3 regions of the Anaerospora sp. genome follow, and region 3 is predicted to be linked to each of the others. Evidence: riboswitches for the same ligand, from Rfam matches in the RefSeq annotation. Region 3 holds a riboswitch; each other region holds the start of a gene.
What was found. Region 3 has a riboswitch for thiamine pyrophosphate ahead of thiS (sulfur carrier protein ThiS). Riboswitches for the same ligand answer to the same signal wherever they lie in the genome.
Positions count from the first base shown of each region.

Region 1 (10,859 bases), on a different contig from region 3:
GGTGACAATAACGGAGACTGGCAAAGTACTTGTTGATCAGGAAGAACTCCCTGTAGAGGTGCTGGCAAAACGGATGCAAATCGAAGTTGCACGAAAATCGGATCTAGCGGTTGTTCTCCGGGCAGACCGGCATACGGAGCATGGCCGGGTTGTGGCTGTACTTGATGAGTTAAAACAGGCAGGTATTCGCAGAATTGCTATTGCCACAGAAGCTAAGGCAAGGTGAGCAGTATGAGCAAACGTAATGAATGGCTGCGGGCATTGGCGTTTTCTATTGTTATACATATAGGGCTGATCATTTGTATTGGCTGGTTTGCGGCACATATCTTTACGATTCCGGTGGCCGAGCCTGTTGTGGTGGAGCTGGATCTAATTGCAGATCCCGGAATGCAGGAAAGCTCTGCGCCAGGCAGTCCGGCACTGGCGGCTAGTCAGACGGTGCCACAGCAGGAAATGGTTATGAAGACGACTGTACCAGTAAAACAGCAGGTAATTGCAGAGATCGCAGAAGCTGAATCGGTCATAACGGAGACTGAGGCAGCTGCTCAAGCGTTTTCGAGCTCAGCTAATAGGTTCTCGTCGCAGGGAACTGGAAGCGGAGGTGAGTTTGCAGGAAGCGGTTCTGGATCAGGCTCAGGAGCAGGTTCGGGCGGCGGCACCGGCAGCGCGACAAAAGGTCTCATTTCGCCTCCCCGGATTTTGCAGAAAGTAGAGCCCCGTTACCCGGAAAGTGTCAGGCGCGATGGAGTAGAAGGAAGTGTAACCGTTAAAATGGAAATCATGGAGAATGGCAAGCCCAGCAATGTTTGGGTTGTAGGTTCTTCAGGGAGAAACGAATTAGATGAGGCTGCAGTAAAAGCGGTTGAGCGGTGGCGATTTGTGCCTGCCCGCGATTCCGCCAATGGGCAGCCGGTAGTGTGTATTACTACGGTAGAAGTTAAATTTCGTCTGAATTAAGCATATTTAAGTGCAGGCTTTTCCGTTTAGCTCATATCCCTGGAAGTTGCTGATTGCAGGCAGCTACTCAGCTGCCAAGCAATGGCCAGCGGTGAAAATGAGCGCATCGGTTAGGTGATGGGGCAGAAAAATATTGAGGAAAACCTGTAACTGAAAAAAATAATGAAAAAAAGTCAGCATGCACAGAAAAAAACGCTTGACGAAGGGATATTGTTTATGGTAATATTCTTATGTCAGGTGCGTGAGATCACATCAAGTGATCGCCTCCAGGAAAGGAAAATTCTCTGGAAGCTCGCAATTGCTGACTTCATACATGCGGGAGTGGCGGAACTGGCAGACGCACTAGACTTAGGATCTAGCGCTTTACGGCGTGCAGGTTCAATTCCTGTCTCCCGCACCATAGGATATAGGGGGCTTCAGAGTTTTCTCTGGAGCCTTTTTCCTTTTTATAATCGCTGATTGCAGATAGAAGAAGTATTCTGAATTCAGACGCTGGGGAAGAAGCGGGGGACGATCGTGGAATAGACTTCGTATTTAATGTAATAAAATTCCGTTTCCTGGAAAAGTAAAAAAGGAGTGAATCCTATGAGCAGCAATTTAAAAACTGAAAAAAACCAAATCAGCAGCAATCCCCATGTAATAGACACAGAAACGGGTGAGTTAAAGCGAAGCCTGCAAGCACGCCACATGAATATGATTGCAATCGGCGGTGCTATTGGTACGGGCTTGTTTGTCGCCAGCGGTGCCTCTGTTAGTACGGCAGGGCCAGGCGGAGCTTTATTCGCGTATGGTGTAATTGGCATTATGGTTTATTTTTTGATGACCAGCCTGGGAGAAATGGCTACCTATTTGCCTGTCTCCGGGGCATTTGGCACCTATGCCAACCGGTTTGTTGATCCTGCGCTAGGCTTTGCCGTAGGCTGGAATTACTGGCTGAACTGGGCTTCCTGTCTGGCAGTGGAGTTAGTTGCCGGAGCTATTATTATGAAATTCTGGTTTCCGGATATTCCTGCCATGGTGTGGAGTGGATTGTTTTTAGTCATGCTGTTTATATTGAACTTATTATCTACCCGCGCATACGGTGAAAGTGAATTCTGGTTTGCCGGGATTAAAGTAATCACAGTTGTCGTTTTTTTATTTGTTGGTGTTGCCGTGCTTCTCGGCTTTGGCAACACTTCATCACCCGGCTTTGCCAATTGGCATACCGGAGAAGCTCCTTTTGTGGGCGGATTTGGTGCGATATTAAGTATCTTTATGATCGCAGGATTCTCTTTTCAAGGGACGGAACTGGTGGGAATTGCTGCTGGTGAGAGTGAAGAACCGGAAAAAAATGTGCCTAAGGCTATTAATACTGTATTCTGGCGCATTTTGCTGTTTTACATTGGAGCTTTATTAATTATTGGTTTTTTACTGCCCTATACGGATGAAAATTTGTTGAAGAACGATGTAGAGAACATCGCTGTCAGTCCTTTTACATTAGTGTTTTCCCGTGCAGGCTTAGGAACGGCTGCATCTATTATGAATGCAGTTATTCTTTCTTCGGTGCTTTCAGCCGGGAGCTCATCTTTGTATGCATCCTCGCGAATGCTGTATGCTTTGGCCAAGGAAGGCAAAGCGCCACAGCTTTTTGGCAAAGTGAATAAGCGGGGAGTACCGGCTAACGCTCTTTATGCAACAACTGTTTTCGGATTACTTGCTTTTCTAACCTCGCTTGTCGGTGACGGTACCGCTTACACCTGGCTGTTAAATATAACTGGTGTAATTGGTTTTATCGCCTGGCTGGGAATCGCCATTAGTCATTACAGATTCCGGCGGGCCTTCATTAAACAAGGGAGGGACTTAAGCGAATTGAAGTATAAGGCTAAATGGTTTCCCTTCGGACCGTTGTTTGCCTTTGCCCTTTGTTCTATCGTCATAATTGGGCAAAATTACAATGCCTTTTTAGGCGGGACTATTGACTGGTATGGTGTAGCCGTATCGTATATTGGTATTCCCGTGTTTTTAGCAGCTTACTTAGGCTATAAATATGTGAAAAAGACAAAACTGATCCCTTTGGAGAAAGTGGATTTGAGCCGCTCTTAAATAACTGGATAGCCGGCTCATACGAAAGCCAATCACTCCCAACTTTAGGTAAATTAAAGTTGGAGTGATTGGCTTTTCTTATTACATAGCAACCACCGGCTTTGTTTTCATTGAATAGCAAATATGTTTGTGGCATAATGAAATTACAGATTTTTCACGCTATGACGTGAAATGGTAAAGTTCTGCTAGAAATCTTATTTATTTTTGGAGGGGTGAACATTTTGGCAGATGAAAAATTTCAGGTTATTGTCATTGGTGCCGGACTTGCAGGCAGCGCAGCTGCTTATCAGCTGGCAAAAGCCGGGCGGGAAGTATTGTTAGTCGACCGGGGCAAAGGGCCAGGCGCAAAAAATATGACGGGCGGTCGTATTTATACATATGCGCTTAAAAAACTATTGGGTGACGAATGGCAGGAGGCTCCGCTTGAACGGGAGGTAACGAGAGAAATGATGATGATGATGACACCGCAAACAAGCGTTGCCATCGACTCAACATTTTCATCGGTCAACCAGCAGTCTTATACGGTACTCAGGAGCAAGCTGGACGCGTGGCTAGCGGCAAAAGCAGAAGATGCGGGAGCCATGATGATTCCGGCCAGTACCGTTGACACGTTTCTTATGAGGGACGGGAAGGTCTGCGGTGTTAAAATCGGAGATGAAGAGCTTGAAGCTGATTTAGTGATTAGTGCTGAAGGCGTTAATTCTCTTGTGGCGGAGAGATCTGGGATTATTAAGCCATTAGAGCTCAAAAATATTGCATTAGGGATTAAGCATATCGTTCAACTGCCTGAAGCGGTAATTAATGAGCGATTTAATACAGTCAGTGATGTTGGTACGGCAATGCTGTGTGTTGGCGAATGTACGAAAGGCATCAGCGGCGGTGCATTTCTCTATACGAATAAGAACAGTATTTCACTGGGGATGGTCGTTGATTCTCTTAGCTGGAAGAATGCGAAACTTCCGGTAGCGGATATCGCTGAGGCGTTAAAACACCACCCATCTATTTCCCGTTATATTGAAGGTGGAGAGGTTATCGAGTATTCTGCACACCTTATTCCGGAAGGTGGGATTTCAGCGCTTCCTCAGCTTTTTGCCGATGGTGTTATGATTGCCGGTGATGCAGCAGGCCTGGTTGTTAATAGCGGATTTACTGTTCGGGGAATGGATTATGCTATTTTATCCGGCATTGCAGCAGCTGAGACGGCTAATGAAGCAATAGATGCAGGTGATTATTCCAGAAATATGTTAAAAGGTTACGAGACGCGATTGCAGCAAAGTGTGCTAAAAGATATGCATACTTTTAAAAATGCACATGATTATATGGCACATACGAGACAAGTTTTCACTACTTATCCTATGCTCGCGGCTGACTTAATGCGCAATATTTACGGTGTAGACGGTACTCCGGCTAAACGGGTGCTTGGTGTCGCCAGAGAGACTGTTGCGGATAAAATATCGTATTTTGATGTGTTTAAAGATATGGTTAAGGGGGCGCGGTCACTATGAAAAATCTCTCGATGGATGATCGTCTAGCTAAAAATCGCTTTGACAGCGATGATCATAATCCTCATATTGTTGTCGACAAAATTGCGTGTAAGACTTGCAGTCACCGTGCCTGTACCTACTCGTGCCCTGCAGAACGTTATAAATGGGATATGGTGAACGATGTACTCAGTTTTGATCATGTAGGCTGTCTGGAATGCGGCAATTGCCGGCTTGTATGCGAAAGGCTGAATCAGGGACTTGAAGGTTATTCCTGGAATTATCCCTCTTTCGGAAAAGGCATTATTTTTCGCGAAGGATAGCTGCTGCCGCTGTAGTAGACTCTCTTGTGACTTAAGTACTGGTTGACAAATACTACCAGGGGAGTATACTTACAACTGAGTGACTTATTCTCAGGGCGGGGTGTGAATCCCCACCGGCGGTATCCCAGGTAAACTGGGGAGCCCGCGAGCGCTCTTCGTTTTGAAGAGGTCAGCAGAACTGGTGAGAGGCCAGTGCCGACGGTACAGTCCGGATGAAAGAGGATAAGGCAGTGATAGTTTTTATTACATCTGCCTATCTGATGCCCTGATTCGAAAGTAAGTCCGACTATATGAGTAGGAGGAATACTAATTGAATCAGAATTTACTAGTTCGATTTGGCAATCCCGAGGAAAGAGTGAAAAAGGCCATTGAAGCACTGCGTAACGGACAGGGGATTTTGGTGACTGACGATGAAGAACGGGAAAATGAGGGCGATATTTTCTTTGCGGCAGAGCATTTGAATGAAGCACAAATGGCAATGCTCATTCGTGAGGGCAGCGGTATTGTTTGCTTATGTCTCCCTGAAGAGCGAGTGCAGGCTTTAGAACTGCCGATGATGGTAGAGCATAATACAAGCAGCTTTCAAACGGCATTTACTGTTTCCATTGAGGCGGCCTGTGGAGTCACAACCGGTGTATCCGCCGCTGACCGCGTGACAACAGTGAAAGCCGCAATTGCCGAACAGGCCTGTGCTGCTAATCTGAGACGTCCCGGACATGTCTTTCCATTAAGGGCTAAGGCTGGTGGCGTGCTTGAGCGTCCGGGTCACACAGAGGCGAATGTTGATTTAATGCGTCTTGCCGGGCTAAAACCGTACGGGGTTTTATGTGAGCTTACTAATCCGGATGGAACAATGGCTCGTTTACCGGAGATTGTAGAATTTGCTATGAATCATAATATGACGGTTGTTACCGTGAATGATCTTATTGAATATCGCAAGAAAAATGTGGATGTACAATAGTTGGAATATCAAGTATAGTAATAATAAGTGAATAAGACAGCTAGGGGTGCCGAAATGGCTGAGAGGACACATGTCCAACTCTTAAACCTGATGTGGTTAGTACCACCGGAGGGAAGCTTTTTAATTAATACTTTAAAGCCTGCCTTGTGGTAGGCTTTTTTGTTATTTAGGATGAGGAAGGGGAGTAGCAATGAATTACACGACACAAATGGATGCTGCCAAAAAAGGGATTGTCACTGAGCAAATGCGCATAGTAGCAGAAAAAGAAAAGATGAGAATGGAGACGCTGATAGAATTGGTCGCGGCAGGGAAGGTGGTTATCCCTGCTAATAAAGGACACATTAGCTTAAGTCCCGAAGGTGTCGGCGCAGGCCTTAGGACAAAGATCAATGTTAACTTAGGTGTTTCCAAAGATTGCTGTGATATTAATTTTGAGTTGGATAAAGTAAAAAAAGCGATTGAGCTGAAAGCTGAAGCGATTATGGACCTCAGCTGCTATGGAAAAACACAGGAGTTCCGTCAAAAATTGGTAGAAATATCTTCTGCTATGATTGGTACGGTGCCGATGTATGATGCCGTAGGTATGCTGGATAAGGAATTAAAAGATATTACGGTTGATGAGTTTTTTGCTGTTGTGGAAAGGCATGCCCAGGATGGCGTTGATTTTATGACGGTCCATTGCGGTATTAATACTACGACTGCCGAGCGAGTGAAAAACAACAAGCGATTAACCAATATTGTTTCACGAGGCGGTTCACTGCTGTTTGCCTGGATGGAGCTTAATAAACAGGAGAATCCGTTTTACGAATACTTTGACCGCTTACTGGATATTTGTGAGCAATATGATGTGACACTTAGTCTGGGGGATGCCTGCCGCCCTGGTTCCATTAATGATTCAACCGATGCTGCCCAAATTGAGGAGTTGATCGTTTTAGGAGAGTTGACTAAACGTGCCTGGGCGAGAAATGTACAGGTAATGATTGAAGGTCCCGGACATATGGCGCTCAATGAAATTGCAGCGAATATGACAATTGAGAAAAAACTATGCCATGGTGCTCCTTTTTACGTACTGGGACCGGTGGTTACTGATATTGCCCCTGGGTATGATCATATTACCAGCGCAATCGGGGGCGCGGTGGCGGCAGCTAATGGGGCGGATTTCCTGTGTTTTGTAACTCCGGCGGAACACCTGCGCTTACCCACTCTGGAAGATATGAAAGAAGGAATTATTGCTACTCGCATTGCCGCTCATGCAGCCGACATTGCAAAAGGAATACCCGGTGCAAGAGACTGGGACAATCAAATGAGTGCTGCACGGGCGGATGTTAATTTTCCGCGGATGATCGAACTGGCGATTGATCCTGAAAAAGCCAGAAGATACCGGGAAGAATCGAAACCGGAATGTGAAGACACCTGTACGATGTGCGGTAAGATGTGTCCGATGAAAAATATGAAAAAAATCTTAAACGGCGAAGAAATTACTTTGAAGTAACAAAAAGCAGGGTAGCGATTTTATCAATTGCTACCCTGCTTTTTGTTAGGGCAATGTTCTGTTCACGTACTCGATGTCGGGATATAAAGTAGGCACTGTATTTTGTGTTTTTTTATCAGTTGATTCTACTGGAGCCTGCTCATTGTCAACAGCTGCTGTGGTTTTTTCATTGTCCATGCGATCACCTCCTGGGCTTAGTGTCTTGACCAAGTTAAATCTTAGTTTAGCCAGCGTGTCTTTTTTCGCACTGCTGCGTTGTCGTCGCCTTACATATTCCCGATTTGCGCGGACTCCTCCGCCTTGCATTGCAAAAAAATCTACACTGTCTAATTCTAATTCACAACTCGGTCAAGACACAGTTTGCCCAGAATGCTGTAAATCTGTGCATTCTGTAATGAAGAATAAGGAAGAACACCGGAAAATATTACGTTTGTCAGCATTTATCGTCATAAGGTATAATGGCGGTGTATGTTAGTGACTGATGGATTGCCTTCTAGTAAGGATGGAAATAATGAAAAGTTCTTTTAAGATGCTTGTTTTTCTTGCGATCCTGTCCCTGGCGCTGCCGGTTAATGCTGCTTATGGGGCAGCGCATGCGGCTACATATGCCGGTGTGCAGGGAAAGACAATTGTGGTAGACCCCGGTCATGGTGGAAGTGATACGGGTGCTATTGGGAGTAATAATATTGTTGAAAAAGATGTGACTCTGGGGATTGCGCTGGAACTGAAGAAAATGCTTGCTGCCAGAGGGGCTAATGTCGTGTTGACCCGTACCGCTGATAAAGATGTAGCCTATAAAGGGGCTTCAGATAAGGAAGAGCTCGCGGCCAGGGTTAATGTTGCCAATCGCATGGATGCCGATTTGTTTGTCAGTATTCACGCTGATGCTTTTTCAACGAATGAGGCGCAAGGTACTACAACTTATTTTTATGAAAAAACGAATGAGGATCGCCGCTTTGCCCAAATTCTGCAGAGCAACCTTGTGCGGCAGGTGGGCCTCTCTGACCGTGGTTTTGAAGAAAATGATTTTTATGTGTTGGAAAACACACATATGCCAGCAATTCTGGCAGAGGTAGCTTTTATTTCTAATCCCCAGGAAGCCAGGCTGCTTAGCAAGACGACGTTCTGGCGTAAGGCTGCTTTGGGACTTTACAATGGAATAAACAGTTATTTTTCAACAGCGAAATAAAGAGCAGGCGCCGGTATATACCGCGCCTGCTCTTTGTTAGTTAATCACTCAAGTTCTTCCAGCCGCTGCAAGCCTTCAATGCCGCCAACCACGATTAATACATCTTCAGAAGTAATTTTATCGCTGGGATGGGGCGGTACAATGATTTTATCGGCCCGTTTAATGGCAACAACGTTCATTTCATATTTAGCGCGCAGATTGGCTTCAGCCAGGCTTTTGCCGATAAGAGACTGAGGTGCGTTGATTTCTACAAGGCTTAAGTTAGGTGAGAGCTCAATATAATCAAGAACGTTGGTGGAAACTAAATTATGTGCTACCCGCTGGCCCATATCGCGTTCGGGATAAACAATCCGGTCAGCGCCTATTTTTTTCAGCATTTTACCGTGCAGTTCGTTGCGCGCTTTTGCAACAATGTGCGTAACACCCATATCTTTTAACAACAATGTAGTCAGTACATTCGCCTGCATATCTTCACCAATTGCGACTACTACTACATCAAAATTACGTATTCCCAGTGTCTTGAGGGCAGCTTCATCTGTTGTATCTGCGACTGCTACATGGGTAACCTCATCACTGAGTTTTTGTGCTTTTTCCTCATCTGAGTCAACTGCTAGTACGTCGTGTCCGGAACGGGCCAGGGTAAGCGCTACACTTGCGCCAAATCGTCCCAGGCCTATTACTGCAAATTGTCGTTTTTTCTTCGCCATACACTCTATCTCCTATTATAAATTAGCCAATTATGATTTTTCCCTCAGGGAAATGAACGGACTGCTTCTTTTCTCTTAGTGCCAGAGCAAGTGCCAGCGTGACTGGACCGACCCGGCCGGCAAACATGGTAATGATTAACCAGAATTTGCTGGAATCACTTAAGGCAGGCGTAATTCCTGTTGAAAGACCTACAGTACCGAAGGCAGAAACAACTTCGAACAAAAGGCTGATGAAGGGGTGGTTTTCTTGAATTACCAACATCATTGTAATAAAGATAACAAGCAAAGAAGCAATAAAAGCTACTGCGAAAGCTCTGTAGATGATCTGCCGGGGGATGGATCGATGAAAGACCTCAATATCCTGTTTGCCGCGAATGATGGCCCAAACTACCAGCATGAGTACGGCAAAAGTTGAGGTTTTAATGCCGCCCCCCGTTGAGCCTGGCGCTGCGCCGATAAACATTAAGATACTCATGAAAAACAAGGTGGCTGTTTCTAAGCCGCTGATAGAGATTGTATTATAGCCGGCGCTGCGGGTAGTGACAGACTGAAAAAAACTGCTGAGAACTTTGTCCGGCCAACTGAGCGTTCCCAGTGTGGCAGGATTGTTATACTCGAGCAGGAAGATAACAATCGTTCCTGTCAGCAGCAGTACAGTGCTTGTTACTAGGACAATTTTAGTGTGTAACGATAGTCGTGTAAAGCTGCGTGTTGTCCATACATCGGCAATGACGGCAAAGCCCATTCCTCCTAACAGTACGAGCGTGGCGACTGTTAGGTTGATGGTAATGTCCGAAACATAGCCGGTAAGGCTTTTGGAGTTGCCGAGCAAATCAAAGCCCGCATTGCAAAAGGAAGAAATAGAATGCCAGTACCCCAGATAAATACTAGAAAGACCATATTCGCCATACCAGTGAAGGGCTAATATCGTGCCGCCAATAAATTCAATCAGAAAGGTCATTTTTAAAATGTAAATTGTGATCCGTACAATGCCGGACAACGTAAGCTGATTCAGTGCTTCTTGCATAATAAGCCGCTGTCGGAGATTAATCTTTTTTCCGATTAACAGGGCAATCAGGGTTGTCATGGTCATAATTCCTAATCCGCCGGCTTGAACCAGTAAAATAATGACAAGTTGTCCAAATAAGGACCAATAGGTTCCGGTGTCGACAACGATAAGACCGGTGATGCAAACCGCTGACGTAGCCGTAAACAAGGCGTCCACGAAATTGGTGGATTGTCCGCTGGCTGAAGAAATCGGCAGAGATAGCAGGAACGCTCCTAACAAGATGAGCGCAGCAAAGCTGGCTGATAAAATTTGATAAGGTGATAGTTTCCAACGGGAGATGTCAAGCAAGTTGCTTGTTCGATAGTTATTCAAAAAAGTCACTCCACTAATGCAATATGGTTGTACCTGGTAATTAGTAAACCCATTTTTTCCCTTTTTTATCCGGTCGCTTAGGAAGGAAGCACTGTCTATCTAATCGGAAAGCTGTTGCCGCTTTCCGATTAGATCAAACAAGAGAACTCATTATTATTATACAATACTAGCAGCAGAATAAAAGGGCATCAGCAGGAACATTTATTTATCTTCCCAAACGCCTGTATATGGATTGTAAGAGCATTCGGAGGAACAGGCCAGCCAGCGTTTTGAAGAGTCGCTTCCC
Region 1 covers NZ_DALZUO010000002.1:126,747-137,605, forward strand. Annotated here, with positions in the region: gene RTR76_RS02595 (biopolymer transporter ExbD) at 1-226, shown strand, start outside; gene RTR76_RS02600 (energy transducer TonB) at 232-957, shown strand; tRNA gene RTR76_RS02605 (tRNA-Leu) at 1,273-1,357, shown strand; gene RTR76_RS02610 (amino acid permease) at 1,645-3,039, shown strand; gene RTR76_RS02615 (FAD-dependent oxidoreductase) at 3,261-4,544, shown strand; gene RTR76_RS02620 (ferredoxin family protein) at 4,541-4,843, shown strand; FMN riboswitch at 4,926-5,071, shown strand; gene ribB (3,4-dihydroxy-2-butanone-4-phosphate synthase) at 5,154-5,804, shown strand; TPP riboswitch at 5,837-5,935, shown strand; gene thiC (phosphomethylpyrimidine synthase ThiC) at 5,995-7,296, shown strand; gene RTR76_RS02635 (hypothetical protein) at 7,342-7,473, opposite strand; gene RTR76_RS02640 (N-acetylmuramoyl-L-alanine amidase) at 7,808-8,485, shown strand; gene RTR76_RS02645 (TrkA family potassium uptake protein) at 8,530-9,192, opposite strand; gene RTR76_RS02650 (TrkH family potassium uptake protein) at 9,215-10,573, opposite strand; gene RTR76_RS02655 (radical SAM/SPASM domain-containing protein) at 10,775-10,859, opposite strand, start outside.
Region 1: another riboswitch for thiamine pyrophosphate. It lies ahead of thiC (phosphomethylpyrimidine synthase ThiC); the one in region 3 lies ahead of thiS (sulfur carrier protein ThiS).

Region 2 (10,859 bases), on a different contig from region 3:
CCGTCCACTGCTTGGCGATTCTGCCTCTCTCATTTTTGCAGTAGCTCTTCTCTTTGCCGGTTTTGCCTCTACCAGTACTGCCGGAATGGCAGGTGGCAGTATCTTTGCCGGTATTTTTGGCGAGGCTTACAATATTAAAGATCCCCACTCCCGTATAGGCGTTCTGCTCACCTATGTGTGTGCCGTATTAATTATCTTTTTCATCAGCGACCCCTTTGGAGGGCTGATTTTCTCCCAGCTGCTGCTTAGCATTCAATTGCCTATTACGATTTTTTTGCAAATTTATTTAACCTCTTCGCCCAAAATAATGGGCAAATACGCCAATAACCTCCGGTTAAAAATCACCTTACTGATTATCGGCGCTATTGTAAGCGGGTTAAATATTTGGCTGCTTATCGACTATTTACTGAATAGCTAATAAAAATAAGCAAAGGAGATTGCCGCGTTACGTTCGCGATGACACCCGACTTTACTGTCATTGCGAGGAGTAAAACGACGCGGCAATCTCTTTCCAGGTACGTTTGTCTACACGCGAAAGAGAGAACCCTGCGCAGCGGGGTTCTCTCTTTTTCCTATCCGAAGCATTTACGCTTTTTTAAAGCGTTCCATTACTCGTTCAATTAACAGATATACGGCAGGAACAACAACTAATGTTAACATGGTTGACGTAATCAAGCCACCGATAAGCACTACTCCCATTGACTGGCGCATTTCAGCACCTGAGCCAATACCTAAAGCAATCGGCATCATGCCAAAAATCATTGCTGCTGTTGTCATCAAAATCGGCCTGAGGCGGACTACTCCTGCTTCAATCAAAGCATTAATAATAGGCATCCCCCGCTGCCGCAGCTGATTTGCATAATCAACAAGCAGAATGGCATTTTTGGTTACAAGCCCCATCAGCATGATGACCCCGATCAGCGATATGATATTCATCGTCTGACCGGCAATCAACAGCCCCAGGATTGCTCCCGTTAAGGAAAACGGTAAAGAAAGCATAATAGTGAAGGGATGAATAAAGCTTTCAAACTGTGCGGCAAGCACCATATAAATCAGCACTACTGCCAGCAGCAGCGCTTTGCCGATTTCCATAAACGAATCCTGCATAGTCTGAGCCTGCCCCACAAACTTATACGAATATCCAAGCGGCAAATTCATGCCTGGCATCAGTTCCTTGACTTTAGTCGTAATATCACCAGCAGATACCCCTACTACGTTAGCATAAACAATAACCTGGCGCTGCCGTGATTCGCGGTCAATTTGAGTCGGCCCTGATGACAGCGTTACGTTGGCAATATCACCTAACCGTACAAAGTTTCCTGTTTTGGACGCAATCAGCAAGTTGGCTACATCATCTAGACTGCTGCGTCCCTGTTCTTCCAATTGAACTCGAATTTGATAGTCCTTATCACTGGGATTAAACTCGTTGCGAGTCGTAGCTCCCAGAAACGCCATTTGAATAGTCGTGGCAACTGTAGTTGTGTCAAGTCCGGCATCACTCACCCGTACAGCATCAACCGCTACCTGAATTTCAGGAGACGATTGCTCCGCAGATACATCTACATCGGTTGTGCCGGGAATCTGCCGGATCTTTTCCACCAGTTGCTGAGCCATTTGATTGAGTTTATCCAATTCCGGTCCCCTGAGGGCAATTTGTACCGGACGGGAATCACCCCGGCCCATCCCCTGGTTATTGGTTACAGTAACCTTTAGACGTCCAATATCACGGAAATGCAGACGCAGTTCGTCCATGATTTTATCCATTGAACGGGATCGCTCACCTGACGGTACCAGCTTAACACCCATCGTAGCCTTGCCGGCCTGACCTCCAGAACCAATAATCAGGTACGATGATTCTCGTTCCTGAATTGCAAGGACCTGAGCTTCCACAGGTTTTACCAATTCCCGCATTTTCTCCAGCGATGTTCCTGCCGGAGCATTCATCGTAATATTGAACTCACCTGAGTCATACGTAGGTTGAAACTCAGAACCGAGAAAAGGTAATAGGAGACCATTGGCAAACAGGGATAGAACAGCAATGGCTACAAGCTTTTTAGGATGTGCCAGCGCCCAGCTCAGCACGCGGCGATAGAATTGCTGAAACTCCTGAAAACCTGCTTCAAAACGGTCCAGCAGCGAGCGCAGCCAGCCCTTTTTTCCTGTGTGTGCGGCAGCTTGACCGTGCCCGGCTTTAAGCCAATAGGCGGAAAGCATCGGTGTCAGTGTCAAAGCAACAAACAACGAAAAAGCAACTGCAAAAGCAACTGTTAAACCAAACTGTTTAAAAAACTGTCCTACTATGCCATTCATAGAGCCGACAGGAACAAACACAGCTAATATGGACAAGGTCGTTGCCATAACAGCCAGCGATATTTCAGAAGTACCGTCACGGGCAGCTTCCATTGGCGTTTTTCCCAGTTCCATATGGCGGTAGATATTTTCTATAACGACTATGGCATCGTCAATGAGAATACCAACAGCCAAACTAAGCCCCATAAGCGACATATTGTTCAGCGTAAAATTCATCATCTTTAATAGAAAGAAGGTAGCCACTACTGACGTAGGAATGGCAATAGCTCCAATCACGGTTGCTCTGGCATTCTGAAGAAAAAGAAACGTTATTGCTACTGCCAGCAAACCGCCAAAAATCATCGATTCCATAACATCATTTACACTGCTGCGAATATATTGTGAGCTGTCGCGAGTGATTGCCACTTTTACATCCGGAGGCAGCAAGGCTTGCACATTGGACATCGTTGTTTTTACCTTATCGGCAATCGCAACTGTATTGGTGCCTGATTGCTTTTGAACGGCAATCAGCACACTCGGCTGACCGTTGGCCCTGGCCAGCATACGTTCTTCTGCCCAGGTATCGGAAACGGCTGCAACATCGCTCAGACGGATCAAAAGTCCTTCTTTGTTGGCGACAATCACATTTTCAATATCGGTAACATTTTTATATTTGCCGATGGTGCGCACCGTCAGCTCAGTACCTTTATCACTGACCCGGCCGCCAGGAGCATTTAGATTTTGGCTGTTAACAGCGTCTAAAATCTGGGTCATTGAAATATTATAAGCAGCGAGTTTTTTGGAGTCGACTGCTACTCGAATCTCCCGCTCGGAACCACCTGATACGGTCACATCAGCTACGCCATCGACGCGCTGCAGTTCATCTTTTACAATATCCGTAGCTAATTTGCGGATATCGCCGGGACTGCGACTGTCCGATGACAGGCTGTAGTAGACAATAGCCTGAGCTCCCATGTCAAAACGCTGAATTACAGGTTCGTCAGCTTGATCAGGCAACCGCTTACGTGCAACCGATACTTTCTCGCGAACTTCATTTGCCGCGAGCTTCGGATCGGTACCAAATTCAAATTCAATGGTAATTTGGGAACTTCCTTCCCGCGTTACTGATGAGAGATTTTTGATACCGGACAGAGAACTGACCGCATCCTCAATTGGCTTTGTTACCAAACTCTCCATTTCCTCCGGTGAAGTCCCGGCAAAACTTACTGATACCATGACGAGCGGAAAATCCACATCCGGATTCAAATCAATCCCGAGCCCCGGATATGCTCCCAGCCCGAAAACGACCAACAGCATGACCAGCATAGTAGTAAATACAGGTCGTTTGATAAATGTTGCAATTCCTCCCATTAGTTACCACCATCTTTCACTGGTGAAACGGCCGCTCCATCCTTTACCTTGTTTTGGCCGTCAACAACGATGGTTTCTCCGTCAGTCAGTCCTTCCAGCACCTCTACAAGACCATCCCCGATATAGCCTGGCTTAATTAAGCGCTGCTGGATTTTATTATCAGCACTAACAACAAATACCGTCTTCTGATCTTCCCTCATTACCAAGGCACTTTCGGGGATAGTGATCACTTGGGGATGGGTACGGGTTGCCAGTTCCACTTTGGCAAACATCCCAGCTTTTAACATTCCGCTTTCATTTGGCACAATAATTTCAGCTGTAAAAGTTCGGGCAGGTAAAGCAGCTACCGGTGATACACGGGCAACTGTACCGGTAAACGCCTGTCCGTTTAGGGCGTTTATTGTAATTTTAACCGGCGTACCTACTGCCAGGTCAGCAACCTGTGCCTCACCAACAGTAGCTTTAGCTAGTAAGCTGGATACATCGGCCACCGTTACAATTGCCGAACCAGCTCTGGTATAGGCTCCAGCCTGTAAATATCGCTTTGTAACGACTCCCTCCCGTGGAGCAAGAACGTTAGCATTATTCAATTTTTCCTGTACTAAAGCCAGACTCCCCTCAGCAGCCCGGACCTGACCGAGTGACAAATCTCTCTTCGTGCGGGCGCCGTCCAGCATTTGGGCAGCAATTGCTCCCTTTTCGGCTAATACTGCATAACGATTGTAATCCAACTCTGCTTGTTCCAAGCCAGATTGGGCTGCTATCAGATTTCCCTGTGCCTGCAACACTTGTGCCGCCAGTTCGCTCGTATCAAGAGTCGCGATTACAGTTCCCTTTTTTACAAGATCTCCTTCAGATACGGTCAGCGTATTTACACGGCCGTCAACTTTTGCAGATACGTCAGCACTCCAGACAGGTTCCAGACTGCCTGAGTACTCGACCTTGGGAATAATATCCTTCCTGCCAACCTGGGCGACTTGAACAGTGGCAGCCTTTGCCTGCATATTGCCGGCACGTGCTTTGCTCGCAGCTATATTTTGATAAATTCGGTACCCCACTACCCCTGTAAGGGTAATAACAATAGCAAGAACAATAGCCATCTTCTTCTTATTCGTTAAAGGCACTTACCTTCACCCTTCCTAGTTAGCAGCAGCATTTTAAAAATATGACTGATTAGTCACAATAAGTATATCACTTTAATTTGTACTTTGATATACTTTTATGTCGTAAATGTGTACACATATTTTAACAAAAAAAGACCACTGCTCCACTAGAGCAATGGTCTTTATCATTTTACAACCTATTATTCTGTTGTCGCTGCATGCTGCTCCAAAGCCTGAGCCAGCTGGTCAGCACAGGAAGTTGCATTCCTGCAGATTGTTCCGCGCAGTTTCTTAATCACATCACCAACAGGCATACCTTTAATTAATGTGGTCATTGCACTTAAATTCCCAGGACATCCCCCGACGAATACCAAATCGGTGACAACACCGTTTTCTACTTCAAAACGGATTTCAGTAGCACATACCCCTTTTGTCTTATACGTAATAATTGCACTCACTCCCCGGATTTTGTTGCCTTGCGGGCAATCATTTCAATTTCTACATTCGCTCCCAGCGGCAAAGCAGCTACTCCGATAGTGGTTCTTGCAGGATATGGAACTTGAAATTGCTTAGCATAAACTTCATTCATTGCCTTAAAATCAGCCATATCGGTTAAAAACACCGTTACCTTTACGATGTCATCCGGTGTTAAGCCCGCAGCTTGCAAAACTTGAAATAAATTACAGAAGCACTGTTCTGTTTGCTTAGCAATATCACCTTTAACTAATTCACCTGTTGCCGGATCAATCGGAGTCTGCCCCGAAAAAAATATGGTTTGCCCTGCATCAACTGCATGTGAATAAGGACCTACCGCAACAGCACCCTCAGCCGAATAAGCTGTTCTGGTCATAGCTACCATCTCCTTGTACTGCTTTACTACAAAGTAGTTCGACCAAGGATAGACCATTCCTGCTTAAGCAGATTTATGATCCAGGTGCTCACGGCAATAGGCAGTAATAGGCGTATAGTATAGTATGCAGGCAATAAGACTGCCGCCTGCAGTACTGACCAGAAAAGGAACAACGAAAAACAAAGCTCCAACCTTTGATCCAATAATATATGCAGCTACAGGATACGCTGCCAGTGAACCGATGATTCCTGTGCCAATTATTTCTCCCAGCACCGCTCCACCGATATGCTGCGTCCGTTTATAAAGGATTCCAGCCAGCGCTGCCCCAAACAAGCTGCCGGGAAAAGCAAGCAGCGAACCGGTACCGAGCAGTACCCGCAGCACTGAAATCCCAAAAGCAGCACTCACGGCATAACGCGTTCCTAAGAGCACCGCCAACAGTACATTAATGGCATGTTGAACGGGAAAACACTTGGCAATCCCCACTGGAATATAGATTAAATGAGCGGAAAAAACTCCCACTGCTATAAACAAAGCCGCAAAGCTCATTCTTCTTATATCCATCTGCTTACGCTCCTTTTATCTTAGCATAGGTCTTAAACGTATCACTGTTCATAGCAGATATGGCATCAATCAGCCGGACACGGAAAGTTCCCAGGCCTTCCTTCTCTGCCAGAGACTTTTGGGCAATTTCACCGGCGATGCCCATAACGGCAATACCGGCAACGGCGCCAATAACAGAATCAGCAACACCACAGCAGCAGCCTGTCAAAGCAGTAGACATGCAGCCGGTTCCGGTAACATCCGCTAACAGCGGATGACCATTGGTAATATGATACACTTCATCTTCTCTAGCAATAATATCGACTGCTCCCGTTATTGCCACAACGCACCCCAGTCGTTTAGAAAGGCTTGCTGCAACCACTTGTCCCTGCTCTTGACCTGCTGTAGAATCAACGCCACGGATTCCCTCATTTATTCCTGCAAGTGTCTTAATCTCCGACATGTTCCCCCTGATCACTGCCAGTGGAATTTCCCGAATAATCCGCTCGGCTGCCTGAGTGCGCAGTTTAGTGGCGCCAACTCCTACGGGATCAAAAATTACTGGAATTCCCTTTAGCGCTGCTGCTCGGCCGGCAAGAATCATGGAATCAACCAATTGACCGTTCAATGTACCAATATTTAAAACCAATGCTGAGGCAAAGCTCACCATTTCTTCAACCTCGCCGGGATCATTTGTCATTACAGGCGAAGCTCCCAACGCCAGTGTTACATTCGCACAGTCATTAGCTGTAACAAAATTGGTTAACTGGTGTACAAGCGGGTTCTGTGCTTTTACTTGCTCGAGTGTTTGGCAGACAGCTTGCAATACATCCATGGATTGGCCACCCTCCCTACAATAGCATATAGCAGACTAACCAATACAAGCACCGGAATTGTTGCTCCAATTGCAAGCTCCCATGCAAGAAACTTGTAATACAGCGCTACGCCCAGCCCCCATACTGCCAGGGCTAGAAAGTTTGCTTTTAATTCCGGCCTGATACGGCGATTTTTAAGCCAAAAATAATCAGTAAGTACAATAGCAAACAGGGGAGCAAAAACGGAGCCGATCGCAAGCAAAAAGCTTTCATATTGCTCCATATTAACGATAAGGGCCAGCATTGTGCCTATTACAGCCATAAACAAGGCAATATATTTCTCATTCAATCCGGGGCAAAGACTGGAAAAACTGACCCCCGCCGAGTAAGCGTCCATAAATGTCGTAGTTACAGTAGCCAGGATAATAATCCCCAGAGCCGCTAATCCCAGATTTGCTGCCACCATAATGGAAGCGGGATCGGCAGTTCCGGCGGTAAGTGCAACCCCTAAGCCGATGATATACATCCAGCAGCTGCCAATAAAATATCCCAGGCCGCTGCCCCAGGCCGAGCTTTTCGCCGATTTTGCATACCGGGTATAATCGGCAATAAGCGGCAGCCACGAGAGAGGCATCGCTACACTAAGCTCTAATCCGGCACTAAACGGCATTCCACCGACTGCTGGAATTTGAGAGAGACCGCTGATATTATTAAAAACCAGGCCACTCAGAACCAGAGTAAGTACAAACAACATAACAACTGCTGCGATGTTAGCCTTCTTCCAGCCGCCTTCACGCCCCAAAGCAATCCATAGCATAATAAGTCCACCGATCGCCAGCTGCCAACCAACGAGATAATCCCCTTGCCACAGCATTTTTGTGACTTCATTGGCAGACTTTGCCGCTGACATAATCATAATGGCTGTCCAGCCAACCAATTGCAGCACGTTTAATATAGAAAATAAGTACACTCCATAACTGCCAAAAGATATGCGGGTTGATTCAATAGCGGAAATACGCTCGCGGGAGCCAATGATACCGCATAATACTAACAGCACAATCCCTATGAGGTGCCCTAACAGGATCGCGCTAATACCACTGGCAAATCCGAGTGGAGCGAGAATACCACCGGCAAAAATTTCGGCAATAGACACTGCTGCACCAAACCACAAAAATAGAAAATGCTTAAACTCCATGGCAGAGCCTGTACTATTCATTCCTTCACCTTCTTTTAAAATTAAATAGCGCATCCCATAAGGGATGCGCATCAAGACACATACAAGACCTTATTGGCTATTCCTACGCTGGCATTACCCAGATCAGGTGAATTAAGGGTCACAGAAGAACACGTTCTGTATCTCAGCCGGTCTCTCCGGCACCCCTCGCCCATATTCCATTACTGTAATACTAATATATAATAACTAAATATGCAAACCTTTCCTTAACTAGTCACTTTTTTACTCGTCCTGCAATATGATGAAGTACCGCAATAGTTTAAGGAGGGGATTTTAGTTGGCTTCCTACGAAAAAGTGGTTAAATATGTGACGGACAGATTTGAAACGGCATTAACACCCCTGCAGGCCATGATAAAGAACCAGGAAATTATCATTGTGCAAAACAAACAGATGGTCGAATTACTGGAGAAAATCCGCCTGAATGGCACCCAATCCTTAGAACGGCCTGAAGAAGTCAGTGTGCCAGAAGAAGAGCAAAGCGAAGAACAAAAAGAAGAGGCCTGACAGTAATGTAAAAACCGGAACATGAGTGTTCCGGTTTTTACATACTTACGATTACACCTCAGCATCATCAGCCAATATACCCCGTTTGTTTTTCACGCTGGCCACTATGGCCAAAATTAACAGCAGCATCGCTAAGACCAGCAGTGTACCGGCAATAGGCCGGTTGAAGAACCCCAGAAAGCTCCCTTTGAAATACATCAAGGATTGCAGCAATGAACTTTCTATCATTTTGCCCAGCACAAAAGTCAGCACAACAGGTGCCATGGGAATATCGAGTTTCTTCATGATATAACCGAGCACTCCAAATACGATCATTACCCAAATATCCCACACACTGCCGCTCACACTATATGCTCCCAGAACAGATACAATAACAATTGCCGGATAGAGCATTTTGGGCGGAATGGTAGCAATCTTTCCCCACATCCGGGCTAAGGGCAGGTTCATAACAAGCAGGATTGCATTGCCGATGAACATACTGGCAATAACTGACCAGACGAAATTGGCATTGCTTTGAAACAAAGCCGGTCCAGGCGTCAGACCATGCATAATAAAAGCTCCGAACAGTACCGCAATCGTTGGAGAGCTGGGAATTCCCAGCGTAAATAGAGGAATAAGCGCCGCGCCACAATACGCATTATTAGCGGTTTCAGGACCGGCAACTCCCTCAATGGCGCCTTTGCCAAACCGGGAAGGATCTTTTGCTACTTTCTTTTCCACCGTGTACGATAATATTGTAGGAATAACGGCATTAGAGCCGGGAATTAAGCCAGTGAGGCAGCCGATACCTGTTCCTCTGGCAATAGCCATCAGCGTAGGTTTCCATTCTTCGCGGCGCGGAAACAGGGAGCCCACTTTAGGAGGCTTTCCGGCATGGTGAGAGGACTCCATACCTTGCAGCACTTCGGAAATACCAAATAAACCCATGGCGATTGTTACAAAATCAAAGCCTTCCATTAAGTGAAGTTCACCAAAAGTAAATCTGAGAGCGCCAGAAATTGGGTCCATACCGACTAAGGATAGTGTCAAGCCGATAACTGCAGAAATAATACCGCGAATAATCGACTTTCCCATTAACCCGACAACCATAACCAAACCAAGCACCATTAACGCAAAAAACTCGGGAGGACCAAATTTCAAGGCGAATTCCGCTAACGGAGGCCCAATAAATACTAAACTGATAACCGCAAAGGTTCCACCAATAAAAGAGCCAATGGCAGCAACTCCTAGAGCGGTTCCTGCCCGCCCCTGCCTGGCCATTGGGTAACCATCAAAACAAGTTGCCACCGAGGCTGCTTCCCCAGGTGTATTGATCAGCACGGACGTAATCGTTCCGCCATATAGTGAACCATAGTAAATACCTGCCAGCATAATAATGGCCGGTACAGGCTCCATGGAAAATGTTATTGGCAGCAGCAGAGCCGTGCCGGTTGTTGGCCCCAGGCCGGGCAATATTCCCACAAGCATGCCGATTGTTACACCAATAAGACAATATAACAAATTCCAGCCTGCTAACGCTGTTGCAAAACCGTCAAGCAACGGTATAAATGAATCCATTTCCTACTCTCCCCCTACCATCCATACTCATTAACGGGGAGTGAAACTCCCAGCAGCGATTGAAACACAAACAGTAATAGCACCGCTATAGCAACAGAGGCACTAAGTGCGTAATACCACTTGTAATCGCGGATAAACATGGCAAACAGCAAGATGCTGCCTGCTATCACAAAGCCGGTAGTATTTACTATAACGGTAAAAACAACCAGCCCGCCCAGCATAGACAGGATAGTTCCCAAAGCTCTTCCTTTAGGCCATAGCTCACTAGTTGAAACCTTGTTATTTTTCGCGCAATCCCATATATACATAAGAGTCAAAAGAATTAATCCACCACTCAGCCATCTTGGGAAAAAGCCAGGTCCAGGCCCAAGGCGGGTTGAATAGTCCAGTGAGAAAGATTGATAAAATATAATGATTGCATACAGTAATATAATACTGCCAGCCCATATTCCAGCGTTGCTCACGCCGTAACACATCCTTTCAAAAACATCAGAGCGAAGATTGATAGCTTATCAGTCTTCGCTCCGCCACTTGCTTACAGTTTACTTCTTTTTGCCAGCCTCTATAATCGGTTCAAGTATTTTAGTGTCCT
Region 2 covers NZ_DALZUO010000022.1:21,103-31,961, forward strand. Annotated here, with positions in the region: gene RTR76_RS15625 (Nramp family divalent metal transporter) at 1-418, shown strand, start outside; gene RTR76_RS15630 (efflux RND transporter permease subunit) at 586-3,660, opposite strand; gene RTR76_RS15635 (efflux RND transporter periplasmic adaptor subunit) at 3,660-4,784, opposite strand; gene RTR76_RS15640 (TIGR03905 family TSCPD domain-containing protein) at 4,964-5,221, opposite strand; gene RTR76_RS15645 (Rid family detoxifying hydrolase) at 5,218-5,613, opposite strand; gene thiW (energy coupling factor transporter S component ThiW) at 5,677-6,177, opposite strand; gene thiM (hydroxyethylthiazole kinase) at 6,182-6,991, opposite strand; gene cytX (putative hydroxymethylpyrimidine transporter CytX) at 6,949-8,187, opposite strand; TPP riboswitch at 8,249-8,363, opposite strand; gene RTR76_RS15665 (hypothetical protein) at 8,483-8,710, shown strand; gene RTR76_RS15670 (tripartite tricarboxylate transporter permease) at 8,762-10,267, opposite strand; gene RTR76_RS15675 (tripartite tricarboxylate transporter TctB family protein) at 10,282-10,731, opposite strand; gene RTR76_RS15680 (tripartite tricarboxylate transporter substrate binding protein) at 10,810-10,859, opposite strand, start outside.
Region 2: another riboswitch for thiamine pyrophosphate. It lies ahead of cytX (putative hydroxymethylpyrimidine transporter CytX); the one in region 3 lies ahead of thiS (sulfur carrier protein ThiS).

Region 3 (10,859 bases):
ACATCCTCAAATGCTGCGAGAGCATTCCCTCTCACTACCCGGGCCAAACCGCTTACCCTCTCACAAGTAATTGGGTTGCGCTTGTGAGGCATTGCGGATGAACCTTTTTGGTTAGGATGAAAATATTCTTCGGCTTCGCGAATATCCGTTCTCTGGAGATTGCGAATTTCCGTAGCAAATTTATCTAATGAACTTGCAATAATCGCCAAGGTCGACATAAATTCAGCGTGACGGTCCCGTTGAATGACCTGCGTAGCCAGCTTTGCCGCTTTCAGCCCCATTTTTTCACAGACATAAGCTTCCACTTTAGGGTCAATATTGGCATACGTACCCACTGCACCGGATAATTTGCCAACCGCTACCGTTTCGCGGGCGCGCTTCATACGTTCAATGTTTCGCTCTGTCTCATCAAGCCATAAGGCAAATTTTAAACCCAGTGTAATTGGCTCAGCGTGTATCCCATGCGTCCGCCCGATCATAGCCGTATATTTGTGCTCAGCTGCCCGCCGTTTCAATACGTCGCGGAATTTCTCCAGATCACGAATGATAAGATCAGCAGCCTGCTTCATCATGAAGCCTAATGCTGTATCTTTTACATCGCTGGAAGTAAGGCCCATATGAATATATTTAGCCTCATCACCAACATGCTCAGCAACAGCCGTCAAAAACGCAATAATGTCATGATGAATTTCGCGCTCAATTTCACGAATTCGATCAACTGAAAACTTAGCTTTTTCTTTAATAACAGGTACTGCTTCTTCCGGAATTTGCCCTAACTCGGCCATAATTTCGCATGCATATATTTCAATATCCAGCATGGTCTGAAATTCATTTTCGTCTGTCCAGATTCGGCCCATTTCCGGTTTGGTGTATCTTCTGATCATGAATCTCGCTCCTTATTTGCCGCCTTCGCGGGCCAGTATTTCTTTTGCTACAACAACACCCGCTACTGAAGCTTGCGCTAATCCGCGGGTCACTCCGGCACCGTCGCCAATCGCAAAAAAGTTAGGAATCTCGCTTTCCAGCTTATTCGTCAACGTGAGACGAGATGAGTAAAACTTGACTTCCACACCATAGAGTAAGGTATGACGGGAATTTGCGCCAGGTGCCACTTTATCAAGCGCTTCAAACATTTCTTTAATTGCCACAAGGTGACGATAAGGTAGGACCAGACTCAAATCGCCCGGTGTAGCATCTTTCATCGTAGGCTCTACCAGCCCCCGCTTGATACGCTCCGGAGTCGACCGCCGTCCGTCCAAAAGATCACCCAGCCGTTGGACAATTACGCCGCCTCCGAGCATGTTAGCCAGGCGGGCAATGGACTTCCCATAGGCAATTGGTTCTTTAAAAGGCTCAGTAAAGCTCTTAGAAACAAGCAATGCAAAGTTAGTATTGTTGCTCTTCTTATCTGCATAGCTGTGTCCGTTAACGGTAATTAAGCCACCGTTATTTTCTGTAACGACAAAGCCATACGGATTCATACAGAAGGTACGCACGCGGTCATCAAAGGATTTTGTAAAGTAGACCAGCTTAGATTCGTATACTACATCTGTAATATGTTCCATCACAGCTGCTGGCAGTTCAACACGGACGCCAATATCTACCGGATTTGTCATCATGCCCATTCCCAGTTTGGCCGCTTGGTCAACAAACCATTCCGACCCTTCTCTGCCAGGAGCAGCAACTAAATATTTACTTTTGATAATTTCGCCCTTGACTTCAACACCCACATATTGACCATTTTCAACAACAATTTTTTCGACAGTCGTGTTGGAGCGAATTTCAACTTTATCATCAAGATATTCCCGCATACGGGTTAATATCTGCAAGTTTACATCAGTACCTAAGTGACGAATTCTCGCGGGAATAAGATTTAAATCTGCCGAAGCTGAGACACGTTGGAGTCGGCGAATCTCGTCTTTATGATCGTCGCCATATACCTTACGCACATTACCGCCAAACTTACCGTACACAGTATCTATATACTCGATGAGCCTCAGCAGCTCAACTTTATCCATATACTCATCTAAAATACCGCCGTAGTCAGTAGTTAAGGTAAGTTTTCCGTCACTGAAAGCGCCTGCACCACCCCAGCCACAGACAATATCACAGGGCTTACAGTTAACACAGGGCGTTTTATGGGTTTCTTTTGGGCAGCTGCGGGAAGTAATATCCCTGCCCTTTTCTAGTATAAGAACATTCAGTCCTTTATCAGCCAATTCCAAGCCTGTAAAAATCCCAGCCGGACCGGCACCTATAACAATTACATCATATTGTTTCACGTAATTCACCTCGAATATTTATTCTGTCCGAAGGCCACAAAAATAACTCAAACCGGCCCTATACGACCGCCATTTGAGTTGTTTGGAGAATGTACGCGTTTTTTCCCTTGATTATCATAGCATTAAGGACAATGACGTGTCAACACTTTTATCGAATGATATTTTGTTTTATGTGAATAATGTTCGGAAAAACCTCAATGCAGACATGATTGTATCCCTTTTTAAAATTGCATAATCCCAATATACATCCATTAACTTTTGGGAACTCCATCTCTTGTTAAGCGTTATTTTGTCTACAAAGACATACAATATGTGTCATTTATTAGACAATTCGATCATTTCCGAGCCGCTTTTTGCCTGTTTTTATGCTTGGCATAAGTATTGCATGTTTTATTCCAAGAACAATCTTACGAAGCGAGGTTTACGCATATGGAAAGAAAACCCGATATTCTTGCCAGTTTTTTAACTGTTATGCCCTACCTAAACGAGTTGTTGACAAGCGATGTAGGCGTCAGTATTACCGACAGAGAGAACTATCTGTACTACAAAGCAGGCAAAGACCTGGACCTAAAGGTTTCCCCTGGAATGCCGTTAAAGCCTGGAAGCTCCGTGTACCGTGCAATACACGAAAAAAAGCGGGCAACCATCAGAGCGGATAAATCATTATTTGGCATTCCTTATATCGCTGTCGCCATTCCTCTGCTGGATGATTCCGGAAAAGTTATTGGCGCCGCAAGTGTACAAGAAAGCATCTCCAGACAGGAAACACTGAAAGAAATGTCTCAGCACCTTAACGAAAGCGTCACTGTATTGGCTGCCAGCGCCGAAAAAATTTCTGCTCAATCGCAAGAGATTACTGCTATTAGCCGCGAACTTGCCACAACAACTTTTCAGTCAAAGGATCGCGTGCGCGAATCTGATCAAGTCCTAAGTTTAATCAAGATGATTGCTTCTCAGACAAACTTGTTAGGCCTTAATGCAGCAATAGAGGCTGCCCGCGTCGGAGACCAGGGCCGCGGCTTTGGCGTGGTTGCCCAGGAAATTCGTAAATTAGCCGGCACAAGCGCTGATTCGATCAAGCAGATCGAGGATATCATCAGAAGCATCCAACACGATAGCGACTATACTGCCAACCAAATGCAGCTAATCGGCGATGCCATCGGACAAATAACAGACTCCATCATCCAGGTAACAGCTGCCATTCAGCAGACTAACTCTATGACCAACCGTCTTGACTCTCTGGCAAATGAATTAAATAATTAACCTTCGGTTCTTTTGCCTGATATACAAAGAAAAGGAGGGTGTCGCATTTGCTTATCAAAAAGCGATTTGCGTCACCCTCCTTTATACATTATTATTTCCCTAAATAATGAGCCACTATAATATCCGCCTGCTTGGCCGCAGCTACATGCACCTGTGGCGCCAACGGTGGGCAGTCGTCACTAATTGCGGATACCCAGTCGCCAACGACATAAAAATTTTCTTTTCGTCGGTGTATCCGGATATCTTCACTTTTCCCCCAGCCCGCAAGACCAGATACGGCGACAAGTAGCTCTGCTGAGTGGAGATAGGTTTCAACAATCAACTTCTTATATTCAGGCCGGTCAAAAGCTTCGACAACCACATTGCAGTCTGCAAACAATCCTGCTGCATTATCATGGTCCACCTTCAACTGCAGTGCCTCTACCGCTACCGCTTCATTAATCAGCCTAAGATTATCCCGTAGTGCTTCGACCTTAGGCAATCCAACCTGATGACTAAAGAAAAACTGTCGGTTCAGATTACTGCTCTCGATGCAATCAAAGTCTACAATTTTAAAATTTATAAAACCGGTACGAACCAACATTTGTGCGCAGTTTGATCCAAGTCCGCCTGCTCCGGCTATACCAATTTTCACGGAATGTAATTTTGCAATCACTTCCGGCTTTAAATAGCGCAGCAACCCTTGTTCAAGTACACTCATACCACTGCCTCCTTTCCAACCTGCGTTACCATAATTGCCAATCCTTATAAACAGGTTGATAACCCGCTCTCGAAAGCATGGCAGCTACTTCTGCCACATTGCGGTCATCAGAAATTTCAAATTGACTCGTTGCATTTTGTTCAATGTGACCGCCCACCGCAGTACAGGATCCAGCTGACATTTTTGTGACGCCAAGCTTTAACAAATGATCGCGCAGCTTTGCCGGCTCCCTCGTCGACAGTGTAATTCCGCTGCATGGCATGTACAGGCGATAAGCTAATAAATACTGCACCAGATTCTTATCGCTGACTTCGACATTAGGCAAATATCCCCCAGCATGGGGCCGCATGCGAGGCGGCGACATACTGACTTCTACTTCCGGAAATTTTTGCTGCAAATAGTTAGCATGAATACCAGTCATAAATGCTTCCCGGCGCCAGTCATGGAGACCTAGAAGAGCGCCAACATTCACAGTTCGGACTCCTGCCAGGCAAGCCCGCTCGGGCGCATCCAGCCGATAAGAATAGTTGCGTTTGGGACCGGCAAGATGCAGCTGCTCATAGATTGTCTGATCATATACTTCCTGGTAAACAGTCACCCCGTCGACACCGCACGCTACTAAATCGGCATACTCTTCTTGCTCCAGCGGATAAATTTCAATACTGATTGAGGTGAAGAAACTACGCAGGACATTTACACAGTCTTTAATGTAACTGACAGGCGAGTGTCGTCTTGACTCTCCTGTTAAAATAATAAGATGCTTAAGCCCGGTTTGTGCTATTACTTGCGCTTCGTCAGCAACTTCCTCCAGCGTCAGTTTTTTTCGGGTAATACTGTTCCCCGCATGAAAACCACAATATACACATTGATTAACGCAATAATTAGCCAAATACAGCGGCGTATACAGCAGAATGGTCCGGCCAAAACGCTTTGTCGTCAACCAGTGGGCTTTGCATGCCATTTCTTCTAAATAAGCCTCAGCTTTCGGCGAGAGCAGTGTCAGGTAATCCAGCAAATTCATTTCATCCTTGGCAATCACGCCTGCAATCTGCCGGTCTGTAATACTTTCAAAGAATGTATCTATGTTAAAATTCCGGTACTGCTCAATCACACTCTGAACACTCATATTATCCCTGCTTTCCATCCTATTAACTATGTAGAAAACCGGTTAATGGCGATGATGCGCTTGCATAACCCTTTCTGTTTTCCGGTTCCGCCAAATAAGCCATGCGTCCGGCACCTACTGCCAGCCCGAAAGAGCGCGCCATAGCAACAGGGTCACCGGCTGTTGCTACTGCGGTATTGACCAGCACCGCTGCGGCGCCCATTTCCATAGCTTCGGCAGCCTCCGAAGGCCGCCCAATCCCTGCATCAACAATAACTGGTACAGAAATTTCCTCAATTAATATGCGAATTAATTCTTTTGTTTTTAAACCGCGGTTACTGCCAATCGGCGATCCTAACGGCATAACTGCAGCCGCTCCTGCTTCTGCCATTTTTTTAGCAGCCATCAAATCGGGACTCATATAAGGAAGAACAATAAATCCTTCTGCCGCCAGCACTTGCGTTGCCTTAATTGTCTCTAGATTATCAGGCAACAAGTATTTGGCATCAGAAATAACCTCGATTTTAATCCAGTTGCCACAACCGGCAGCCCTTGCTAAACGCGCTATGCGTATTGCCTCCTCTGCCGTCCTTGCACCCGAAGTATTCGGCATCAGGATCGACCCCTCAGGGATATAATTCACAATATTTTCCTGGGCATTATTGGGCTCTATCCGCCTTAATGCCACTGTTATCACCTGCGCTCCTGCAGCTCGGATCACTTCAGGTATAATTGTATGCGAAGAAAACTTGCCAGTACCCAAAAACAGCCTGCTAGCCACTGGCTGACCGCCAATAATCAGCTGGTCTCCCATATTATCAGCCCCCTCCCACAAATGAAACAATTTCCAGCATATCATGCGGCTTAAGGACTACCGTCTCCCACTCATCCTGCTTTAGGATCGCATGATTGTATTCAACAACAATACAGGCTCCATTTAGACCTCTGGCTTTTATCAATGCTGCTACCGTTGCTCCGTCTACAAATTCCTCTTCTTTACCATTGAGCGTCAACTTCATCAAATCCCCTTCCTTTCATAGTGAAATAAAATAAAAAAACGTGCCTCCCCAAAGGATAGGCACGTAGTATGCACAAAACACCTCCCTCCGCGAGCATTATCTCGATCAGGTCATAAGGTCAGAGACTCACAGCCTCACTCTCAGCCCATAACATGGACTCCCTTGGTTGTAAACTATTAAATTACAGCTTTATTCTACTCTACCTTTATTTACCAGTCAAGCCTTCTTGTTTAATGTCGAATCGTAATTTTCATTTTTTGAAGGACTTTACCATTTTGATCAACAAAGCTTACATTCAAACCACCCCAGACATCAGCAATCTGACGGTCAAGCACGACATAGTCCGCCGGGAAGGTAATATTTTTTGTAGTCATTTCACCCGGTCCAGGACTCTTAGTGTGAACCCGTACCGTTAATTGATTGCCGTTGAGCAGTATTCTTTCAATGCCAATATCATAGCCGCCGCCAGCCGTCCCCAGATAGGCAGCTAGTACAAGCTTACTCTGATAATCAATCGCTTTTAATTTTTCAGCCAACACATCATTCTCTTTTACGTCCGCTGAGGCAACAATAGCTTTAAACGACATATCCTTTAAATAGCGGTCATCATACCATTTCCAGGATGTATACTTATTAGTAGAGTAAAGTACCTTTTCACCGGAAACAGGTTTCTCTGGCTGCGATACCGGGTTCACAGGTCCCGTTACTTTATAGATCGTCCAGATAGCATCACCGCCGCCAAAAGGCTTAACGAGAATCATCGCATATACCCTGCCGTCATGTTTCACATCTATATCAATTTGTCCATGCCGGGCCAGGCTTGTACCGCTGTATTGGCGAACAATCGTAAATTCATCCTTGTCAGAAAACCCATAGGCTTTCCCTTCCTGGCGGGCCACTTCCAGCGGATTCAGCCGCCAGCGGTCACGACCAGCATCAACGTCTTGCTGCCATTTAATTAACTTATTATAATCAAGCCCTGCTACGCCGGGACCAATATCAACCTTATCGCCGTGTGACGGAGGATTCTTAATTACTGTTTTAACTTGCTGAATTGATACAACCTGCCATATTTTTCTACTGCCAGCTCCACCAGGCTGCTTCAGTTGAACAAGATAATACTTCTCACCGTGCCCTACCAATACCTTGGCAATACCTGCTGTTCTGTCAGCTGACAGCAGGGTAAAGGTATCTTCTTTATCATTAAAACCATAACGGTCAGCAGAATTTTTCAGTACAAGTACCGGATCAAGCAGCCACACCTTTTGATCGGCCTCAACCTGCTTCTGTAAGCTTTTCAATTCTTCAGCCGGCACCATATCGACATTAACTGGTTGATCGGCTGCCTCCACTACAGCAACCTGCTCCATTTCGCCATTAGCTTTTACGACAACGGCTTCTTCAACAGCTTGAGCTTCACTTTTTTCATCATCCAGCACTTTATATGCAGGTATCGCCGCTTCTTCAGTCGATTCATTCTGAGGCTTAGCAGCCAACTCTTTTTGTTCTTTACCGCCAAACCACTTAGCAGCAGTTACCTCTGTTGCCGCAAGCGGCAGCAGCATAGCGGCCATTAGCGAAACACCAGCCATAGCAGCAGCGATTTTTGTATATTTTTTCTTCATAATTGCTCCCCCTTCTCTTCGACTGGTCAGTCACTTATAATAACGCTGCCTCCGATAGGAAAGTAACGGATGAAAAAAATGCCATCAGACTCAGCAAATAGTGCTATAATATATTTCGTTGGCTAAAAGCCTCAAAATCCATTGGAAAGAGGGTATCAAGGTGAAATCAACAACCCGCGTTCTTTGTGTTTTGCTCCTATTACTATTGACTTGTTCAATCGGCTCAGCTGCTGCAGTAGATAGCAATGCCACTGCAGCTATCGCCTTATATATTGATACTTCGGGCCACTATGTTCCGGGAATAGACCTGCTGAACAAAGCACTGAATGAAGTCATCCGCTTCAAAGTAAATGCGCTGCTTTTGGGAAGCGAGGTACAGTCAGGCAATGAGGTATTACGCGATCTAAGCCGTTGTCAGATCAACACAGCGAACGATGCTACACCGCAAGCATTATCCGCCTACAGCGACGCCCGCCATGTTAATTACATACTCCTGCTCTCCGTACGTCCTCTGGATGTCGCACTGGATGTCAAAGCCTACTCAACCTCCTCCAGCAGCTATCTCGTGGATAAAACGATATGCCGGCCTGATGGGACAGCGGCCATGTCTACCCTGGATACGTTATCCGCTATGATCGGAAACGAAGTAACTGACGCATTAGAACTCATTCGCAATTCGGCAGCAAGTGTTGCATCTGCCCAAAACTAAAGCCCGCTAAAAGTTTCGTTGCCCCGTTTCCTTCCGGCCCTTCTGGAAAAATGCGGTCCGCAGGATGGGTAATCCTTAGCTTACGTTAAGAAATTCGTGCTGTTTGAGCGCAGCGAGTTTACGAATTTTAGTAAGATGAGTATTACCCAAGCATTTTGGAAGACAGGCCTAGAATTTTTGATACTTTTGTTTCGATGACAAAAGTATAAGCCGTGCTTTTCCGCTCATCTCTATGCCTGTATATACAAAGAAAAAGAGGATGTCGTATTTGCTTTCAAAAGCGTTTTGCGACACCCTCTTTCTATTATCTGATCATTCAATTGCCGTAATAGGTTGATATATATCGAGTTCGCAATAATTGTCCTTTGATAGCGAGCTATCTATATACTCAAACCGGAAAGTATCGGCAAATTTGAAACCGGAATTGAATATCCATTTTGAGTACATATGGACTAACAGTCTTCCTACTTGCCGGCCATTAATGTCATCAGGGCGAAAAAAACCAACAAAACGGAAAACCACATATTTATGGGCAGGTATCTCGACTCCATGCATCCCAGGAGGAATTGCAGTCAATTCTGCAGCCTGAACAGAAGGCATATAGTAAATGTATCCTTGGTCGCTCGCACTCCAATCGGTATACCCGTAATAAATATGAGGATTAACGGGATGGGCAACCTGCTGCTTATGATGATAAAAAAAGTCCCTCCCATAGGCATTCGCAGTTTTGTCACCGGACTTGCTCATAATTTTGTGCTGAATACCGATGAGGAAAAATCGTTGTCTAAAGACAAACTCAGGCTTATACACCGCAGAATTAGCAACAGAATATATGTCGCTGCTATTGAGCTTTTCCTGAATATGCAGCGACATTTGCTCCGACCTGACTTTCTGCGGAGTGTAACCAAACCTTTTACGAAAAGCTCTAATGTACGACTGTTCATACTCAAAGCCATAGTCGAAAGCAATATCGATTACCCGCCTGTTCGTATGAACCAAATCATTAATACTAGCAGACAGCTTACGGGATTGAACATAATCCATTAACGATTCACCGGTTAAAGCTTTAAACATTCTGTGCAAATGGTATTTGGAAATCTTGCAGTGCAGCGCAATATCATCGAGGTTTATTTTGTTACCCAGATTGGCCTCCGTGAAATCAACACACGTGGAGATCGTTTCTTTGATATCGATCATAGCACGCCTCCTCTAATCGGTTCAAACCACTAAAAACGTTTTAAAACCAGCGTTGCATTTTGTCCCCCAAAACCAAATGAATTTGACAGAGCGTATTCAATGTTTGCTTCTCTGCCTACATTAGGTATATAGTCTAAGTCACATTCAGGATCTGGTGTTTGATAATTAATCGTAGGCGGCAAATATCCTTCTTTTAGCGCATATGCAGTGATAATAGCTTCAATTGCGCCTGCTGCTCCCAGCAAATGCCCAGTCATTGATTTAGTTGAGCTCACAGGCAATCGATAGGCATATTCACCAAATACTGCCTTTATTGCTGCTGTCTCATTGCGGTCATTCACCGGTGTTGACGTCCCGTGAGCATTGATATACCCAATAGCGGCAGGCTTTATGCAAGCATCCTCGATCGCCAGACGCATACACTCGGCAGCTCCCTCTCCCCCTTCGGCAACTGCGGTAATATGATAGGCGTCGTTCGTACAGCCATAACCGGTAACCTCTGCTATGATAGTGGCACCACGGTTTACGGCGTGATTAAGCTCTTCCAGAATCAAAACGCCGGCACCTTCTCCTAGTACAAAGCCATCTCGATTCTGGTCAAAGGGGCGGCTGGCTGTTGCCGTATCATTATTAGTTGTCATGGCTTTCATTGCACAAAAACCTGCCAGAGCAAGCCGGGTATTCGCTGCTTCAGCTCCACCGGCAATCATAACATCCGCTCCATTTCGCTGTATAACCTTATAGGCATCACCGATAGCATTGTTTGATGATGCGCAGGCGGCAACAATACATTCAGAAAACCCGGTTAATTTATATTTAATAGCAATAAGGCCTGCTGCCATGTTAGGCAGCATCATCGGGACAAAGAATGGGCTAATCCGGTCTGCACCTCTCTCCATCAGTACCGCATGCTGATTCTCGATTGTTTCAACCCCACCGATACCGGTACCAATAATGAC
Region 3 covers NZ_DALZUO010000001.1:19,249-30,107, forward strand. Annotated here, with positions in the region: gene purB (adenylosuccinate lyase) at 1-884, opposite strand, end outside; gene RTR76_RS00120 (NAD(P)/FAD-dependent oxidoreductase) at 897-2,282, opposite strand; gene RTR76_RS00125 (methyl-accepting chemotaxis protein) at 2,712-3,545, shown strand; gene thiF (sulfur carrier protein ThiS adenylyltransferase ThiF) at 3,637-4,245, opposite strand; gene thiH (2-iminoacetate synthase ThiH) at 4,271-5,371, opposite strand; gene RTR76_RS00140 (thiazole synthase) at 5,394-6,164, opposite strand; gene thiS (sulfur carrier protein ThiS) at 6,169-6,369, opposite strand; TPP riboswitch at 6,435-6,543, opposite strand; gene RTR76_RS00150 (protease complex subunit PrcB family protein) at 6,600-7,994, opposite strand; gene RTR76_RS00155 (hypothetical protein) at 8,155-8,703, shown strand; gene RTR76_RS00160 (helix-turn-helix domain-containing protein) at 9,016-9,900, opposite strand; gene fabF (beta-ketoacyl-ACP synthase II) at 9,930-10,859, opposite strand, start outside.